4 regions of the Streptomyces sp. NPDC093510 genome follow, and region 2 is predicted to be linked to each of the others. Evidence: riboswitches for the same ligand, from Rfam matches in the RefSeq annotation. Region 2 holds a riboswitch; each other region holds the start of a gene.

Region 1 (4,471 bases), on a different contig from region 2:
GCCGCAGGTCGCCCGGTTCCAGGAGCCGCGTCCCGACGGGCGTCGAGCGGTACGCGCCACCATCTCCGGCACCACGGCGACCCCGAGCCCCGCGCCGGCCAGCGCACAGACCAGTGCGTACCTGGGCGTCTGGACGAGCTCGGCGGCCGCCGCACCGGCCTCCGCGAGGGCCCGCTCCACCGCCTGCCGGGGCGGGTGCGCCGGGCCATGCCGATCAGCGGCTGCCCGGCGAGGTCGGCGAGGTCGGCGAGCGGCAGCCGCGCCGTGCCGCTCGCGAGCGCGTGCCCCGGCCGGGTCACCAGGACCAGCTCCTCGACCAGGACCGGCTCGGCCGACACGGCGGCGGGCAGGGGCGCCGGGTCGGCGGGTTCGTAGGTGTGCGTGAGAGCCAGATCGATGTCGCCCGCCGCGACGGCCGCGACACCGAACGGCGGCTCATGGGCCGCCACTGTCAGCTCCACGTCGGGGTGGGCGCGGCGGAAGGCGGTCAGGACGGGCGGCGGCAGATGGATGCCGGCCGTCTGGAAGGTGCCCACACGCAGCCAGCCGCCGGAGAGCCCTGCGAGCCAGAGCCCCGCGAGCCGCGCCAGTTCGTGCCGTGCCGGGCCCGCTCCATCTCGTCGAGCACCCGACGGGCGTGGCCCACGAGCAGCTCACCCGCGTCGGTCGGCCGGGCCCCGCGATGGCGCCGGACGAGCAGGGCGACTCCCGCCTCCCGCGCCTTCACCGGCGTCGCCGCGGGCATGGTCGCCATGCCGGACGCCGACTTCACCGTCCTCGTACGCAATGCCCTGACCTCACGACGCGCCGGGGTGGCCTGCGCGGTCGGCATCGCAGGGGGACTCCTGGTGCACACCGCCCTCGCGGTGGCGGGAGTGGCCGCCGTGCTCGCCGCCGTACCCGCGCTCTTCAGGGCCCTCCAGATTGTCGGCGGCGGCTATGTGCTCTGCCTCGCCCACCGCGCGGGAACTGGGGCAGCACGCCGAGGAAGATGATCGACGCCTTGGGGTCGAGGGCGTTGGTGAGGAAGCCCTCGCGCAGGGTGGCGCTCGCCCTGCTGTGGTTCCCGGCCGTCGCGCCGCTGGTGGACCGGCTCGGCAGGTGGCTGCGCAGGCCCCGCGCCGCCCGTGCCGTCGAAGCCGTCACCGGCACCGCTCTCGGCGCATTGGGCGCGGTGCTCCTCCTCGGGCCCCTGACGGCCTGATGTCCGCTTCCTCCTCGGGCGGCGCCTCGGCGCGCGCCGCGGGCAGCCGCACGAGCCGCGGCAGTACGCCCCACAGCCCGACGCACACCAGCAGCGTCACCGCGCCCGCCGCGATGCCCGCGGCCCGCCCAGCCGTCACGTCGACGACGAGCAGCACGGAACCGGTGAGCGTCAGCACCAGCACGCCCAGTCCGGCCGCGGCGAGCCGGGACGACACCCGCACGATGAGCGGCTTGGCCCGCTGTTGGAACAGCGAGCGGTGCAGCGCGGCGGGTGCCGTGAAGAGCGCCGCGGCGAGCACCGCGAGCAGCAGTGTCGTGACGTAGGTGCCGCGCTGCAAGGCGTCGAGCGACGGGAAGCGCGGACTGAAGGCGAGGGTGAGCAGGAAGGCGAAGAGGATCTGGACGCCGGTCTGCGTCACCCTCAACTCCTGGAGCAGCTCCGCGAAGTTGCGGTCCGCGCGCTCCAACGGCGTTTCGTTGCGCGCGGTACAGGAATACTCGGTGGCCATCGCGCACGGGTATCCCTGCCGGCGCGCTCCAAGCACCGGCACCTGGCGGTGCGAGGTGCGCGCCGAACCGGCCGCGGCGAGGTCAGCGCACCCTGCCGTACCAGACGCTGTTGGACCAGATCTTCTCCAGGCGCACCACGGTTCCCCGCTTGGGGGCGTGCCAGATGCGGTTGTTACCCGCATAGATCCCGACGTGGTAGACGTTCCGGCCGGAGTGGAAGAACACCAGGTCGCCACGGGACCGCTGGGACCGGGAGATGTGCTTGGTCTTGTTGTACTGCGCGGAGGTGGTGCGCGGCAGCTTCTTGCCCGTCTTCTTGAACGAGTAGAGCGTCAGCCCCGAGCAGTCGAACCGGTTGGGTCCCACTGCCCCGTAGCCGTACGGGGAGCCCTTCTTGGACGCCGCGATCTTGAGCGCCTTGGTCCCGTGAGTGGCTGCCTCGGCCTCCGACGTGAGCCCGGGGGCCACGACGGTGCCGCCCACGACGGCGAGCGTGAGGACCGATGCGGCACCGGTCCTGCTGAGCAGCGACGGAACATGATTCAGCGCGGTCATGCGCAACCCTTCGTCAGCCGCCTGTGAAGGATGACCTGTCGGGTTCGGGCAGGCGAAGATGCCCGGCCGCGTCATGCTCTGCGGCTTAACCCCAAGGGCGTCGTCCGGACTTTGCGGACGGGCCCGTCGTACCTGGGTCCTCCACTCCTGCCGTTGCACCGATGTCGACCGGTCATCCGGGTGGCGGCAGGACTCGGCGTCCGCCCGGACCGCCCCGCCGCTGTGGCGGGGGCTTGTCGTCGGAAGGGATCTTGACCCGAGATGGGCCCGAAAACCGAGCCGAAACGGCGTTTTGTGAGGCTCCTCACGACTGACCTGTTCAGGTGGACACTGCCGAATCGGGCTCGCCGCGACACCGTCTGACGACCGCTCGACCAGCAACGGAATGCGTAATTCCGCCCCTGATGTACTCGCTGGGCGCAACTTCGGACCGTGCCACGAAGGACGATTGTCTACGCCGTCCGTGGTAGCCCGACTGGTCCGTTTCGAAGTCGCCCCGGACGTTCCCGTGTTCGAGGGGAGGCTTGGCCGACGGGGTTTCAGCAGCCGTGCCGGGGTGGCACGGTGACCCGTTCGGTGCGCCGCTCGCCGTCGAGAACGCGCAGCGCCCGGGCGAGTGTGGGGGTGTGCACCTCGCTCTCGCCCCGGTGGTGCATGAGGGCGAGCGCGTCCCGCAGGGCGCTCACCCGGCCCACCAGGGCCTGGGCGGCGCGGAGTCCGCCGTAGGTGTGCTCGGCGCGGGCCGGATTGATCCGGCCCAGCAGGTCGACGACTTCGAGATAGCGGTCCACCAACTCCGCCTCGGCGCGGGTCAGGGCGGGCAGGGGCGGCAGCTCGGGCGGCAGCATCGGCACTTCACCTCGGGTCGTGGGCGGCGAGCGAGCTCTTGCGGCTCGGGACGATCCGGTCCACGAAGCCGTACTCCAGGGCTGCCGGGGCGTCGAAAATCTTGTCCCGCTCGATGTCCGCGGTGACCCGCTCCCGGCTCTGTCCTGTGTGCCGGGCGAGCAGCTCCTCCAACAGCCGCCGGGTGCGCAGGAGTTCGTCGGCCTGGATCGCCAAGTCCGTGGCCTGACCCTGGATCGGTTCGGCGACGGCGGGCTGGTGGATCAGGACGCGCGCGCCGGGCAGCGCGAACCGTTTGCCGGGGGTGCCGGCGGCGAGCAGGGCGGCGGCGCCCGAAGCGGCCTGGCCGAGGCAGATCGTCTCCACGTCACAGCTGACGAACCGCATCGTGTCGTAGATCGCGGTCATCGCGCTGAAGGAGCCGCCGGGGGAGTTGATGTACAGCGAGATGTCGCGGTCGGGCGCCTGGTGCTCAAGGTGCATGAACTGGGCCATCACGTCGTTGGCCGAGGTGGCGTCGATGGGGGTGCCGAGGAAGACGATCCGCTCCTCGAGGAGCTTGGAGTACGGATCCATGGTCCGCGTCCCCGAGCTTGAGCGTTCGGTGAACTCAGGCAGTACGTGGCGTGCGGAGGGTGCGGAGGGGTGGGCGGACGGACGCTTCATGACTCGCCTCTCTTCTGCCGGTCGTGGAGTGGGCCGGACTCTGTAAAAAATGTACAGGACGTACGTTGGGTGGGGAGGGGATTATCGTCTTCTAGGCATGGAGCGGTACAAGGGTGAAAGAGAGCTGCTGGCCCTTGAGGTGGACGTGATCCACGGGCTGGTCCACGGGCCCGGGCGGGGCGGCGACGGGTTGCCGAGGCCGGGGCTGCCGAGGGCGATGGACCCGTCGGTGCGGGCGGTCATGGCCTGGTCGCCGGGCGCGCGGGTGCTGGCACTGGGAGCGGAGGTCGCGGCGGCTATGGGGGAGGGCGGTGGCCGCGGTGATGTGGACCGCCACGGTGGCTTCGAGGCGTGCGGTGACTCCGAGGCGTGCGGTGAGCCCGACGCTTGCGGTGATGTTGGTGCCTGCGGTGACGCCGACGCCTGCCGTGAGTCCGACGACGCCTGCGGTGCTCTCCGTGCCTGCCGTGGTTTCGACGTCTGCCGTGAGTCCGGCGCCTGCGGTGTTCTCCATGCCTGCGGTGGCGCCGACGCCTGCCGTGCCTCCGACACCTGCGGTGAGCCCGGCGGATGTGGGCATTTCGGCGGGATGGAACAGCCGTACGTGCCGGGTGGGCCGCCGGAGATCCTGGTGCGGATCGCCGCCACCCGCACCGCCGCCGGTGACCCGGTCTCGGTCCGGGGCGGC
Region 2 (4,471 bases):
AGGCCCTCGCCGACCAGCGGCTCAGCAAGAACCCGGCCCACCACGCCGAGCCCGCCCACGCCAAGGGCAAGACCGGCATCCCGGGCGAGCGCAAGGCCGAGCTGATGACGCATCTGCTCAACATCGACCCGCCGGACCACACCCGGCTGCGCCGGCTCGTCGCGAAGGCGTTCACGCCGCGCCGCGTGGCCGAGTTCGCGCCACGCGTGCAGGAACTCACCGACGACCTGATCGACCGGTTCGCCGAGAAGGGCACCGCCGACCTCATCCACGAGTTCGCCTTCCCACTCCCCATCTACGCCATCTGCGACCTGCTCGGCGTCCCCCGCGAGGACCAGGACGACTTCCGGGACTGGGCGGGCATGATGATCCGCCACGGGGGAGGCCCCCGGGGCGGCGTGGCGCGGTCGGTGAAGAAGATGCGCGGCTATCTCGCCGAGCTGATCCACCGCAAGCGCCTCGAACCGGGCGACGACCTCATCTCCGGTCTCATCAAGGCCTCCGACCACGGCGAGCACCTCACCGAGAACGAGGCCGCCGCGATGGCCTTCATCCTCCTCTTCGCCGGGTTCGAGACCACCGTCAACCTCATCGGCAACGGGATGTACGCGCTGCTCACCCACCCCGAGCAGCGCGAGCGGCTGCAGCGGGCGCTGGACGAGGGCGACACCGGACTCCTGGAGACCGGCATCGAGGAACTGCTCCGCTACGACGGGCCCGTCGAGCTCGCCACCTGGCGGTTCGCGACCGAGGCGCTCAGCATCGGCGGACAGGACATCGCGGCGGGCGACCCCGTCCTCGTCGTGCTCGCCGCGGCCGACCGCGACCCCGCCCGGTTCGACGACCCCGACACCCTCGATCTCTCCCGCCGCGACAACCAGCACCTCGGATACGGGCACGGAATCCACTACTGCCTGGGCGCCCCGCTCGCCCGTCTGGAGGGCCGCACGGCCCTCGCGACGCTGCTGCGGCGCCTTCCCGACCTGCAACTGGCGGCCGACCCCGACGATTTGCGGTGGCGTGGCGGGCTGATCATGCGGGGACTGCGCACGCTGCCCGTGGAGTTCACAACCGCACAGAAAACGGTGTCCTGAGCACACCCTGCTGACGGGCCGTCAGGACTGTGATGTTCACGTGATCTCCGCTGCATCGACTTGTGACAAGCGTTCGACTGCGGCTACGTTCACGACGACTTGAGCGCCCCAGGCGTCCAAGTCGTCGCTGCAGTCTCCTGAAAGGCACCCGCATGCTCTCCGGCAATGGTCGTCACCGACGCCCCCGCCAGGCCCCGGCCCTCATCGTCGCGGCAGGAGTCACCGGATCAGCCATCGCCATCCCGCTGCTCGGCGCCACCGGCGCGAGCGCCGCCGAGACCACCACGTGGGAGAAGCTCGCCCAGTGCGAGAGCGGCGGCGCGTGGAGCGCCAACCCCGGCAACGGCTACTACGGAGGGCTCCAGCTCTCCCAGGAGACGTGGGAGGCGTACGGCGGCCTCGACTACGCGACCAGCGCCGACCAGGCCAGCCGTTCGCAGCAGATCGCCGTCGCGGAGAAGATCCTCGACGACAAGGGCACCGCGGCCTGGCCGAGCTGTGCCCCGATCGCCGGACTCACCCAGGACGGCGCCGCGGCCGACGTCGACCCGGGCGGCCCGATCGCGCCCACGCCCTCCGAGTCGCCCGAGTCGCCCGAGTCGCCCGAGTCGCCCGACTCGACCGACTCCAAGGCTTCTGAGGGTTCCAAGGACTCCAAGGACTCCAAGAGCCCTGAGGAGACGGACAAGTCGTCCGGCGGAGCCTCCGACGAGGCCTCGGACTCCGCCGATTCGGAGAAGCCCTCCGGCGGGGACGCACGAGACAAGAATCACGACGAGTCCGGCGAAAAGGACGACAAGGGCGGTAAGGGCAGCAAGGAAAGCGGCAAGGACGACGCCGAAAAGGCCGACGGCAAGGGCGAGTCCGGCAAGTCCGGCGACGACGGCGCCACTTCGCCCACGCCCGAGAAGTCGACCGACCCGGCGGACGACGCCGCGAAGTCCGACGGTTCCTCAGGCCGCCACCGCGGCGACCGCGCGGACGAGGGCGACAGCTCCGGCGACCGTCCGGGACGGCACGCCTCGCGCGGCGGTGAGCGCACCGAGAAGGTCGCCGACGGGACGTACACGGTGCGCTCCGGAGACAACCTCTCGGTCATCGCGGACGACCTCGGGGTCGACGGTGGCTGGCACGAGCTCTACAGCGAGAACAAGAAGACCGTCGGAGGCGACCCGGACCTCATCCTCCCCGGTCAGAGCCTCGATCTGGGCGAAAAGTAACGGAAATTGACGATGCGTCTGCGGGGGACTTGGCACCTGATGTCCGGTTTGGCGCGAGTGAGAGATGGGTCTCAGAAGCCCTGATCGTCTTTGAAATTCAGTGGGTCGGGTGTCTACGGTCGTGACCGCTCGCCACTGGTGGGCCCCGCCGGTCGGTACGCCGAATCCTGCCAACGGCCGGACGGGAACAGTCGTCGCTCAAGAGCGCCGTGGGCAGGAGCGGGGGACCCAAGGTAAGTGCCGGAAACGGCTAGGGGTGAAGTCGCACTCGTGAGAGAGCGACCGGGCAACCACATCGGCCCGAACCCGACAGCTCACCTCGCAGGCGTCGGTGTAGGGGATCAACTCATGCTGCTTTCCGGCAAGGGCAAGCACCGCCGCCCGTCCAAGGCCACCCGTGTCGCCACGCTCGTCGGCGTGACCGGCGCCGCCGTCGCCGCCCCGCTGATGGCGGCCGGCTCGGCCTCCGCCGCCACCACGTCCGAGTGGGACGCCGTCGCCCAGTGCGAGTCCGGTGGCAACTGGTCCATCAACACCGGCAACGGTTACTACGGTGGCGTGCAGTTCTCCGCCTCCACCTGGGCCGCGTACGGCGGTACGAAGTACGCGCCGACCGCCGACAAGGCCTCCAAGGCCCAGCAGATCGAGATCGCCGAGAAGGTCCTCGCCGGCCAGGGCAAGGGCGCCTGGCCGTCCTGTGGCGTCGGCCTCTCGGGCGCCTCGCCCAGCAGCGGCGGCGGCTCGCAGGAGCAGGCTCCGCAGCAGCAGAGCAAGCCGCAGCCGCAGCAGACGCAGCAGCAGGCCGCTCCGCAGCAGCAGGCCGCGCCGAAGCCGGCCGCTCCCAAGCCGCAGCCGACGCCGCAGACCGAGACCAAGAAGACCGTCGAGACCCCGACCGGCAAGAAGGTCGAGAAGGGCGACGGCGAGTACAAGGTCAAGACGGGCGACACCCTGTCGAAGATCGCCGAGTCGCACGACGTCAAGGGCGGCTGGCAGAAGGTCTACAAGCTCAACGGCGACATCATCGACAACGCCGACTTCATCTACCCGGGCCAGCAGCTGCACCTCAGCTAGGCCCCCGGTCGCGGCCGTGCCTCGGCGGACGCACGGCCGTCCCCGTCCCCACGGGCTCCCCGCCCCGGTGCGTGTATCCCCCGTACGCACCGGGGCGGGGCCATGTCCGCCCCGCGGCAGTCCCCGGTGTTCGCTACTAGCGAGTAGAAAACGTGACCAACACGGTCTTACGCCCGGATTCCGCGCCATTTGGGCCTTGTGCCGTCCCAGGGGGCGGGCGGTCGGCTGGCCGAAGCCTCCGGGCCGGTTAGGCTCAGGAGACGCAGGGCCGAAGCGGCCCGGCGTAATCGTGTTTACGCGTCACACTCCCAGAAGGAGATGCTCGTGCCGTCCATCGACGTCGTCGTAGCCCGGGAAATCCTGGACTCCCGAGGCAACCCCACGGTCGAGGTCGAGGTCGGCCTCGACGACGGCAGCACCGGTCGTGCCGCCGTTCCGTCCGGTGCCTCCACCGGTGCTTTCGAGGCCATCGAACTCCGTGACGGTGACCCCAACCGTTACCAGGGCAAGGGTGTCGAGAAGGCCGTCCTCGCCGTCATCGAGCAGATCGGCCCGGAGCTCGTCGGCTACGACGCCACCGAGCAGCGCCTGATCGACCAGGCCATGTTCGACCTGGACGCCACCGACAACAAGGCCTCGCTCGGCGCCAACGCCATCCTCGGCGTCTCGCTCGCCGTCGCGCACGCCGCCTCCGAGGCCAGCGACCTGCCGCTGTTCCGCTACCTCGGCGGCCCGAACGCGCACCTGCTGCCCGTCCCGATGATGAACATCCTGAACGGCGGGTCGCACGCCGACTCGAACGTCGACATCCAGGAGTTCATGATCGCCCCGATCGGCGCGGAGTCCTTCTCCGAGGCGCTGCGCTGGGGCACCGAGGTCTACCACACGCTGAAGAAGGTCCTGAAGAGCAAGGGCCTGGCCACCGGCCTCGGCGACGAGGGCGGCTTCGCCCCGAACCTCGACTCCAACCGCGCCGCCCTCGACCTCATCCTCGAGGCCATCAAGGAGGCCGGTTACGTCCCCGGCGAGCAGATCGCGCTCGCCCTCGACGTCGCCGCGTCCGAGTTCTACAAGGACGGCAGC
Region 3 (4,471 bases), on a different contig from region 2:
GCGACGGCTGAGCGCCGGGCGTCAGGCGGGCATGGCGGTCAGGCGGACGTGGCGGTCAGGCGGACGCGGTGGTCAGCGCCGCGATCTCCGGCTCCGTCAGCTCCAGGTCTCCGACCGCGAGCAGGGCGGGCAGCTGCTCCACCGTGCGCGCGGAGGCGATCGGCGCCGCCACGGTGGGCTGTGCCGTCAGCCAGGCGAGCGCCACGGTCGCGACCTGGGCGCCCCGCGCCGCGGCGATCTCGTCGAGCGCGGCGAGGACACGGTCGCCCCGCTCGCTCCCCACGTACTCCTCGACCCGGCCGCTCCGCGCGCTCTCCACCTGCGCACCCGGGCGGTACTTGCCGGTGAGGAAGCCGGACGCGAGCGCGTAATAGGGGACGGCCGCGAGTCCGGAGCGGGAGGCGACCTCCTGGAGCGGGCCCTCGTAGGTGTCGCGGGAGACGAGGTTGTAGTGCGGCTGCAGCGCGACGTACCGCGCGAGGCCCTCGCGGTCGGAGAAGTCGAGGGACTCCTGGAGCCGCTCGGGGCTGATGTTGGAGGCCGCGATCGCCCGCACCTTGCCGGCCGTGACCAGTTCGTCGAGCGTGCCGATGATCTCCTCGACGGGGACCGACGGATCGTCGTAGTGGGTGTAGTAGAGGTCGATGTAGTCGGTGCCGAGGCGGCGCAGCGAAGCGTCGACCGCGCCCTTGACGGTGGTGGCGGAGAGGCCCTTGTACTCGGGGTGCGCGCCGGCCTTCGTGGCGATGACGACGTCGGAGCGGTTGCCGCGCTCGGCCAGCCACTCGCCGATGAGCGTCTCGGACTCGCCGCCCCGGTTGCCCTCCACCCAGGCCGAATAGACGTCGGCGGTGTCGATGAAGTTGCCGCCGGCCGCGGTGTAGGCGTCGAGGACGTCGAAGGACGCCGTACGGTCCGCGGTCCAGCCGAAGACGTTGCCGCCGAGGGAGAGGGGGAAGACCTCGAGGTCGGAAGAGCCGAGCTGGCGAAGAGAAGTCATACGTCGCTCAACGCGCCGACCGGAGACCTAATTCCGTTCCGTGTATGGCTCACGAAACCGGCGGGGTCATGTCAGGGGTTCAGGCCCTTGCTCTGCAGCCAGCCGAGGGGGTCGATCCCGGCGCCGCCGGGCGTGTGGACCTCCAGGTGGAGGTGCGGGCCCGTGACGTTGCCTGTCGCGCCGACGCGGCCGATCACATCGCCCGTGCTGACCTTCTGGCCCGCGCTGACGTTGAGCGAGGACTGGTGGCAGTACCAGACCTCCGTGCCGTCCTCGAGTTCGAGCACGGTGCGGTAGCCGTAGGCCCCCGCCCAGCCGGCCTCCTTGACGGTGCCGGTGTGCACCGCCTTGAGGGGGGTACCCGTGGGAGCGGCGAAGTCCAGACCCGTGTGGTGCCCGGAGGACCACATGGAACCGGCGTCACCGAAGTGCGACGTGAGGGTGTACGAGGAGGTGGGGATGGCGTAGCTCTTGGCGAGCTTGGCCAGGCGCTCGGCCTCGGCCTTCGCCTTCCGGGCCTCCTCCTCCTTCTTCTTCTTGGCGGCGGCCTTGGCGTCCGCGGCCTTCTCGGCCGCCTTCTGCTGGTCGGCGGCTTCCTCGGCGGCCTGCTCGGCGGCGGCCTGCTCGGCCGCGGTCCGCACGGCGGTGTCCGCCTGGTTCTGCTGGTTCTCGGCCTGCTGCATGATGCGGGCGCGCAGCGCCTCGCCCGCGTCGGTGGTGCCCTGCTCGGCGTCGGTGGTGCTGACACCCGCGGCGGTGAGGGGGGCCGCGACGGCGGACGCGTTCGTGTCCGCCGAGTCGTCGGACATCAACGACCCGACGCCGGGAAGGGACTTGGCCTCCGGCAGCGAGTCCGCGACGGCGCCCACGCCCGGCAGGTCGGGCATCGATATGGAGACCGGCGGCTTGCCGTCCTGCGCGGTGGCGATGCCGCCCGCGCCGACGGCGGCGATGACGCCCACGCCGAGCACGGTGGAGCTGCGCGCGAGCCCGCCGCCGCTCTTCTTGTGCACGCGGTGCCTGCCGCGGACGGGACGGATGGACTCCTCGGTGGGGTTCCACTCCTCGAAGGCGTCGAGGGAGTCCTCGTCGTACGAACCGAAGTCGTCGTCATTCGGTATGTACACGGCTCGGGGGGCAGGCCGGTTGGACGCCACTGGGGCGCGCTCCTTTCCTTCCTTCTCGCCTACCGGGTTAGCTGACGGGTTCGGAGCAGGAAGGTCTCCTACGAACACCTGGCACGGATGCACAGATGCCCGATTCACCCCAAGTTGGTGGTTCCCCGGCTCCCTTGCGGGATTAGGCGCGTGCGCGCGGAGCCGCCTCTAGTGACGGCTGGGACGACCGCGCTGCGTTATCGAACGTTAATAGACAGCGGGTCCGTATTCCAAGCTGTTCCAGCTGATCGTTAACGCTCACCGGCTGTACGTACCGGGACACGAGGGGGCGGAACGGGGCGAGTTGACCCGGGGTCACCAAACACCGGAGCTTCACATTTTCTTGACAGTGTGTCAGTTGTTATGCGGAGGGGTGCCCTTCAGTCACCGGTGGTGACCTCCGGATCGCCGGCGACGGGACGCCGCACCGCGAGCAGCGCCATGTCGTCCGTCATGGCGCCCCCGGTGTGCCGCCGCACCTCCCCCGCGAGGGCGGCGAGCAGCGCGTGCGGCCCGCCGCGGCCGGGAAAGATCCGCCCGCCGAGCCGCGCCGCGGGATCGTAGAACTCCCCCTCCGCGTCGCGCGCCTCCGACAGGCCGTCCGTGTAGAGGAGCAGCGTCGCGCCGGGCGGGAACTCCGACTCGTCCGCCCGGTCCGGCCAGAACCCCAGATCACCCATGCCGAGCGGCAGCGCGGGCTCGCTCGCCGACATGACGCACAGCCGCCCGTCACCGCGCAGCAGCAGCGGCGGCGGGTGCCCGCGGTTGATCAGGCGTACGGAACCCTCCCCGTGCCGGATCTCGGCGAGCACGGCGGTCGTGAACCCCTCGAACGCGTCGAGCCCGTCGCGCCGGGTGCCCTCACGTGCGAGCGCCCGCTCCAGGCGCTGCGCCACCGCCTCCAGGCTCGCCTCCTGCTCGGCGGCCTCCCGGAAGGCACCGATGACGACGGCGACCGCCGCGACCGCGCCCATGCCCTTGCCCCGTACGTCCCCGACGATGAGCCGCACGCCGTGCGGGGTGTCCTGCACCGCGTACAGATCGCCCCCGATGAACGCGTCGGCCTGCGCGGCCTCGTACCGCGCCGCGATGTCGAGCCCGCCGATGCGCGGGTCGGGCGCGGGCAGCACGGCGCGCTGGGTGGCCTCGGAGATGGAGCGGGCGATGGCGAGCCGGTCGTTGCCGCGCCGGACGACACGGTTGATGACGATCGCCAGGGCGGCGACGGTCGCCACGGTGAGCACCTCGGTGACGGCCTCCACGTGGGCGCCGACGCTGTTGCCGTAGTGCAGGACGAGGACGGCGCACGTGGCCGCCGCGCCGGTCAGGACGGTGTTGAGCAGCGAGTAGAAGGGAGCGGCGATCAGGGGGGCCGCCGTGAAGAGCGGGGCGGCGGTGAACTCCGGCGGGGTCGCGGCGTCGTACAGGACACCGACGACGAGGAGCAGGAGGGGCAGCACACGGACGAAGGTCCGCTCGGGCCCGGTGGCCCCCCTGGCCCCCCTGTTGTCGGGTCCTCCTCGCTGCCCCACCGCTTGTCTCCCGCCGCCTCCGCGCCCATCACCGCGCTCCACTCAGGGTTCCCGCAGCGGGGGAAGGGTGCGAGCTGATGCGGGCCGACCGGGTTACGGGGCCGGGAAACACCTGAGGCCGGGAAGCTGATGCTTCCCGGCCTCAGGCCTTCAGTAGCGGGGACAGGATTTGAACCTGCGACCTCTGGGTTATGAGCCCAGCGAGCTACCGAGCTGCTCCACCCCGCGTCGGTAAACACAACTCTACGTCATCCGAAGGGGTGCGTCGAACCACTTCGGCCCCAGGCGCGTGAACCCCTACGCGCTGTCGGCGTGCGTGAGCGTCTCCCAGGCCACGAAGAGGCCGTCCGTCCCCTCCGGCCGCCGCTGCTCCGTGTACCTCTGGGTCTGCGGCATCTCCAGGTGCAGCCGCCCCCGCAGGTGGTTCAGGCCGACCTCCGTGTCGGGCCCCAGGTCGCGCCGCACCTTGCCGCCGCACAGCCAGGGCGGCACGCGCGCGCCCAGCTGGTACTTGGCGTGGAACTCGAAGGCGGCCCGCAGCCGGTCCCTGACCTCCCCGTACAGGTCGACGCCCTGGTGGCGGGCCGTCTCCGCCAGGTGCGAGGCGGCCGCGAGGGAGTAGCCGGCGTGCTTGAAGTTGCGGCAGGTCTCCTGGGAGAGCCCGTCGACGTAGGTGCCCTGCCCGAACCAGTACTTCTTCAGCTCGGCGGCGGTGTCGAGGCCGCTGCCCTGCGGGGAGACCGGCAGCTTCCCGTCCGACTCCAGGTAGAAGTACGCGGGCA
Region 4 (4,471 bases), on a different contig from region 2:
GGCCCCGCGGCGCGACACCATCGGCGCGGAACTCGTCGGGCTCTCCGCCCGGCACGGCCTGGTCACCTTCGCAGTGCTCGGCCACCTCATCCGTCTGCAAGCCCGCGCCGCACTCGACGACTTCTCGGCCGCCGACGCGCACGCCGCCGCCGCGACACGGCTCTCCCAGCGGCACGAACTGCCGCTGGTGGGCGTCTTCACGCAGTGGTACGACGCCCTGCGCCTGGCCGCGTCGGGCGAGATGGAACGGGCCGAGTCCGCGTCTCGCGCCGCCGCCGCGAGCCTGGACGGCGCCGGCATGCCGGGCATGCGCACGGGCCTCCTGCCGCTGGCACTGGTGTCCCTGCGCCTGGCACAGCTCCTGCCGCCCCACGTCGACCTGAACGCGGACTGGGGCCCGTACCGCCCCTGGGCCGAAGCGCTCGCCCTCGCGGAGACCGGCCGCCACGACCAGGCACACGCGGCACTGCGCGCCTTGCCCGAACCGCCCCCGGACCTGCTGTACGAGGCACTCTGCTGCGTGGAGGCCGAGGCGGCCCTGCGATCGGACGACCGGAGCACACTCGCGAGGGTCCGGTCACGCCTGCTGCCCGCCGCGGGGCAGGTGGCCGGTGCCGGCAGCGGCGTACTCACCACCGGCCCCGTGGACCGCTGGCTCGCCCGCATCACGGACGCGCTCGACTGGTGACAAGGCGTCATGACCCGTCACAACAGGGGTACTCGGCGTCCCATGAATCTGTCCAAGCCGCTGAAGACCGCGTTGGCCCTGTTGCTGATGTACGCGTTCTGCGTGCTCCTCTTCCGCTTCCGGCGCGACGGGATGGACTGGGGCCCCGCCCTGCTGATCGGGTTGGTGGCCGCCCCGCTGGCTCTAATGCTCTCCTGGGTCAGCGAACGGCTGAACGGCAAGGGGCAACGAGCAGGGCTGCGTTGGCGGGAGCGTCGACGGAGTGGCAGCTCAGGCTGACGCCGACGTGAGGTGGCGCGCCCGCCCGGCGCGACGGCGAGGAGGGGCGGGAGGGCGATGCGCGCGCCGACGGCCGAGGCACCGGAGCGGAGCGTCAGGTGCTTTCTTGCCGAAAAGAGCCTTCGTGCCGACACTGAGCCCATGATCAGCGATCCCATGATCAGCGCGACGCGTGAACCACTGCCCGGGGGAGGACTCGTCCTCGCCGTCCCGGACGGCGACCGGGGCCTGCCCCCACTGCGCTTCGAGGGGGCTGCGGACCGCGGGTGGAACCTCCTCCAGGGCGAACAGCCGCTGATCCAGGCCCGGTCGGAGGGCGACGGCTGCTGCCGCGACCTCCACCTCCGCCGCCTGCCGGGCCACCGCTCCCCGCTGCCGCCCCTGACCGCCGCGGCGATGCGCGCCGGCACCGACTGGCCTCACCGGTACGCGCGATGGCTGCTGGCAGAGGAGAGCCCCAGTCCGCTCCACCACGGCCGCTGGCGCCTGACCACGCGCACGGCCTTCGCTCCGGGCATCTGGAGCTGCGACCTCGTCCGCGACTGGCCCGACGCGACCCTCGAGCTGCTCTGCGGGGGCGGCTGGCACGGAGTCCTGCCGCTGCGCCCGCTCCCGGCGCCGGACGCCCCACGGGTGAAGGCCTACCGTAAATACGTCCGCGAGAAGACCCTCGCCCCGGTCCTGCTGTGGTGGGTGTCCTTCTTGGACGGCTGGCTGCTCCTCGACGGCCACGACAGGGCTGCGGCGGCGCTGGCGGAGGGCGTACAGCCGGACTGTGTGGAACTGGCCCGCGTACCGGACGACGCCGACTGGCGGAGGACCGCCGACCAGATCACCGAGGCACACGAGGAACGGATGGCGCGCTTGGCCGCGCGCCCCGCGGGCCCGCACACCGCACGGCAGCGGCAGGCCCTGGAACGGGGCTACGCCGACGTACTCTCCACCCTCCCGTACGACGCGGGGGCGACCCCGGTGACGGGACCGGAGACGGTCTAGTACGGACCGTTCACGTTGTCGATCGAGCCGTACCGGTCGGCCGCGTAGTTGCAGGCGGCGGTGATGTTGGCGACCGGGTCGAAGCTGTCCGTCGACGTGCCGGGCACGTGGTAGGCGGAGAACGTGGGGCCGATGACCTGGAGGAGCCCCTTCGAGGGGATGCCGGCCGCGGCGTTGGAGTCCCAGTTGTTGATGGCCAGCGGGTTGCCGGAGGACTCGCGCATGATGTTGCGGTGGATGCCCTCGTACGTGCCGGGGATGCCGCGCTCGGCCATGATGTCGAGCGACTCCTTGATCCAGCCGTCGAGGTTGTCGGCGTAGGACTTCGGCGCCGTGGCAGCGGCGGGCTCGGCGGCGGCCGTGCGCTCGGACCGGTCCGCCCGCTCGGCGGCCGGCTTCTCGGCCGGGGCCTGCTCACCAAGGGTGAGCTCGAGGCCGGGGTGGATCAGCTTCGGGTCGTTGCCGAGGGCGCCGCGGTTGACCTCGTACAGCTTCTGCCAGCCGCCGCTCACGGAGTGGTCCTGGGCGATCTTGGCGAGGGAGTCGCCCGCGACGACGACGTAGGTCTTCGGGGCCGCGGCGGGCTTGGCGGCCGCGACGGGCTCCGCCGCACCGGCGGAGGTCGCGCCGAGCACCGGGAGAACGAGCACGGCTCCGCCCGTGCCCGCGGCGGCGACGCTCCGGGAGAGCGGGCTGGACTTGGGACGGCGGTGCTTTCCCTTTGCGGGCATGACGAATTCCTCTCCGTCGCCTGCGAGGTGAGCTGTCGGGTTCGGACGGGAGCTGTCCGGTCACACGGTGGGCGTGACTTCACCCCGAGCCGTTCCGGAATCCGGATCGGCGGCTTACCTGGGTCCCCCGCTCCTGCCGTGCGTAAGTGAGTGGGTGGTGGGAGAGTTTCCGGACAGCGGCAGGATTCGGCGTTCCGTCCGGATTGACATTGACGTTAAGCGAGAAAGCCCGGACGGAACAAGGCGCGAATTCGAATGGAGAATGCGCGGCCCTCTTTGATCGAATAGCCCAACTCTCTTTGCGTGGAACGGAAGCGCGCTCGATGCTCGGTGGGGAGGGAGGCTATGGCGTGACTCATTTCACTTGCGCACTCCGCAAGGAGGGCGAAAGTCCCGCACACGCAGCCAAAGGTCTAGATGGTTGCGTTCTGCGCAAATATGGACATATGGATGCCTGATGACTGCTCAGTTGAGGAATGGCTGCTCAGTCGAGGAATGTGGGAGTGGGGCGATCCGGCACCGAAAACCTGTCGCCCCGTCAATATCGGTTTGCCTCGACTCCGCGTCGGCGTCATCACTCGGAAAGAGGGTGGCGCTTCGGCGGAACGGGTGTCAGTCGGTAGGAATCGCCGTGGGATATCACGCGGCCGGCGGTCGGCTCGGGGAAGTGGGTGCCCAGAATAAGGGTTTCGGTATCGGCGAGAGAGGCGAACAGGTTTCGGCGCGACACTTCGGCCTGTTCCGGGTCGATGTCGACGCAACTGCCGATGTGCGGGTGGGGGAGTTGGACAGGGTGGTGGACCAAGTCGCCGGATATAAGCGCTGTTTCTCCGCGGCTGCTCACCTGTACGGCGATGTGGCCCGGAGTGTGACCGGGCGTGGGCGTGAGGCGTAGGCCGGGGGCGACGTCGACGCCGCCGTCCGGGACGTCGACGAGGTCGAGCAGTCCGGCGTCCGCGATCGGGTGCACGGAGTCGCGGAACATCTGCCGCCGCGGTTCGTCCATGTCGTACCCGGCCCAGAAGTCCCACTCGGTCCGGGAGGTGAGGTAGCGGGCGTTGGGGAAGGTCGGGGCCCAAGTGCCCTCCATCTCCCGGGTGTTCCAGCCGACGTGGTCCGTGTGCAGATGGGTCAGGACGACCAGGTCGACCGATTCCGGTGGGAAGCCGGCGTCGGTCAGGCGCCGCAGGTAGTCGGTGCGAAGGTCGTGCCATGCCGGGTTGGCCCGCGTCTTGCCGTTGCCGATACCGGTGTCGACCAGCACCCGCAGGGTGCCCAAGGTGAACGCGAAGCTGTGGCTGTCGAGGTGCAGGACGCCCTCGTCGTCGGCGAATTCGGGGCGCAGCCAGGGCTGCTGTGCAATCACGTCGGCCGTGGCGTCGGGCAGGAGCCAGGGGCCGGTCGAGGGTGGCAGGGGAATCTCGTCGATGCGGTGTACGGCGATGTCGCCAACGGTCCAGTAGGGGGTCGTGACGGACGGCCTGGCCTGGTGGGCGGTCGAGGTCGGCATGTCTGGTCCTTCCTTCATCCGATTTAAAAGCTAAGCGTTTGCGTTAAGTGAGCGTAGGGCCTACGGTCGTCCTAACGCAAACGCTTAGCTTTTAGTCGTCTGCTGCTCCGCACGACAAGGAAAGGCATCGCCATGCCCACCACCGCCGAACGACTCTCACCGCTGGAGGCCGCCCGATGGGCCGCGCGCTCCGGGCTTCCGCTGGGAAGTGACCGCCACCAGGCGGTCGCGGCCACGGCCGATCACATCCACTCCGTTGTCGCCGTC

Evidence for each region. Region 2 has a riboswitch for cyclic di-AMP ahead of AB0N81_RS33995 (transglycosylase family protein). Riboswitches for the same ligand answer to the same signal wherever they lie in the genome.
Region 1: linked by a shared signal. The riboswitch ahead of AB0N81_RS41505 (C40 family peptidase) and the one ahead of AB0N81_RS33995 (transglycosylase family protein) in region 2 are both predicted to bind cyclic di-AMP.
Region 3: linked by a shared signal. The riboswitch ahead of AB0N81_RS37885 (M23 family metallopeptidase) and the one ahead of AB0N81_RS33995 (transglycosylase family protein) in region 2 are both predicted to bind cyclic di-AMP.
Region 4: linked by a shared signal. The riboswitch ahead of AB0N81_RS12110 (LysM peptidoglycan-binding domain-containing protein) and the one ahead of AB0N81_RS33995 (transglycosylase family protein) in region 2 are both predicted to bind cyclic di-AMP.

What each region holds. Positions count from the first base shown of each region.
Region 1 covers NZ_JBFBEE010000053.1:2,314-6,784, forward strand. Annotated here, with positions in the region: partial or broken gene AB0N81_RS41485 (LysR substrate-binding domain-containing protein) at 1-718, opposite strand, end outside; gene AB0N81_RS41490 (LysE family transporter) at 753-995, shown strand; gene AB0N81_RS41495 (hypothetical protein) at 992-1,204, shown strand; gene AB0N81_RS41500 (DUF6328 family protein) at 1,143-1,715, opposite strand; gene AB0N81_RS41505 (C40 family peptidase) at 1,798-2,271, opposite strand; cyclic di-AMP (ydaO/yuaA leader) riboswitch at 2,275-2,451, opposite strand; gene AB0N81_RS41510 (hypothetical protein) at 2,811-3,119, opposite strand; gene AB0N81_RS41515 (ATP-dependent Clp protease proteolytic subunit) at 3,127-3,783, opposite strand; gene AB0N81_RS41520 (GNAT family N-acetyltransferase) at 3,881-4,471, shown strand, end outside.
Region 2 covers NZ_JBFBEE010000028.1:35,058-39,528, reverse strand. Annotated here, with positions in the region: gene AB0N81_RS34005 (cytochrome P450) at 1-1,094, shown strand, start outside; gene AB0N81_RS34000 (transglycosylase family protein) at 1,247-2,314, shown strand; cyclic di-AMP (ydaO/yuaA leader) riboswitch at 2,510-2,658, shown strand; gene AB0N81_RS33995 (transglycosylase family protein) at 2,663-3,388, shown strand; gene eno (phosphopyruvate hydratase) at 3,713-4,471, shown strand, end outside.
Region 3 covers NZ_JBFBEE010000036.1:53,263-57,733, reverse strand. Annotated here, with positions in the region: gene AB0N81_RS37895 (PrsW family intramembrane metalloprotease) at 1-11, shown strand, start outside; gene AB0N81_RS37890 (aldo/keto reductase) at 56-1,000, opposite strand; gene AB0N81_RS37885 (M23 family metallopeptidase) at 1,072-2,127, opposite strand; cyclic di-AMP (ydaO/yuaA leader) riboswitch at 2,169-2,316, opposite strand; gene AB0N81_RS37880 (PP2C family protein-serine/threonine phosphatase) at 2,538-3,689, opposite strand; tRNA gene AB0N81_RS37875 (tRNA-Met) at 3,844-3,917, opposite strand; gene AB0N81_RS37870 (alginate lyase family protein) at 3,987-4,471, opposite strand, start outside.
Region 4 covers NZ_JBFBEE010000006.1:207,038-211,508, forward strand. Annotated here, with positions in the region: gene AB0N81_RS12095 (BTAD domain-containing putative transcriptional regulator) at 1-688, shown strand, start outside; gene AB0N81_RS12100 (hypothetical protein) at 731-967, shown strand; gene AB0N81_RS12105 (hypothetical protein) at 1,109-1,963, shown strand; gene AB0N81_RS12110 (LysM peptidoglycan-binding domain-containing protein) at 1,960-2,694, opposite strand; cyclic di-AMP (ydaO/yuaA leader) riboswitch at 2,699-2,861, opposite strand; gene AB0N81_RS12115 (MBL fold metallo-hydrolase) at 3,269-4,204, opposite strand; gene AB0N81_RS12120 (hypothetical protein) at 4,337-4,471, shown strand, end outside.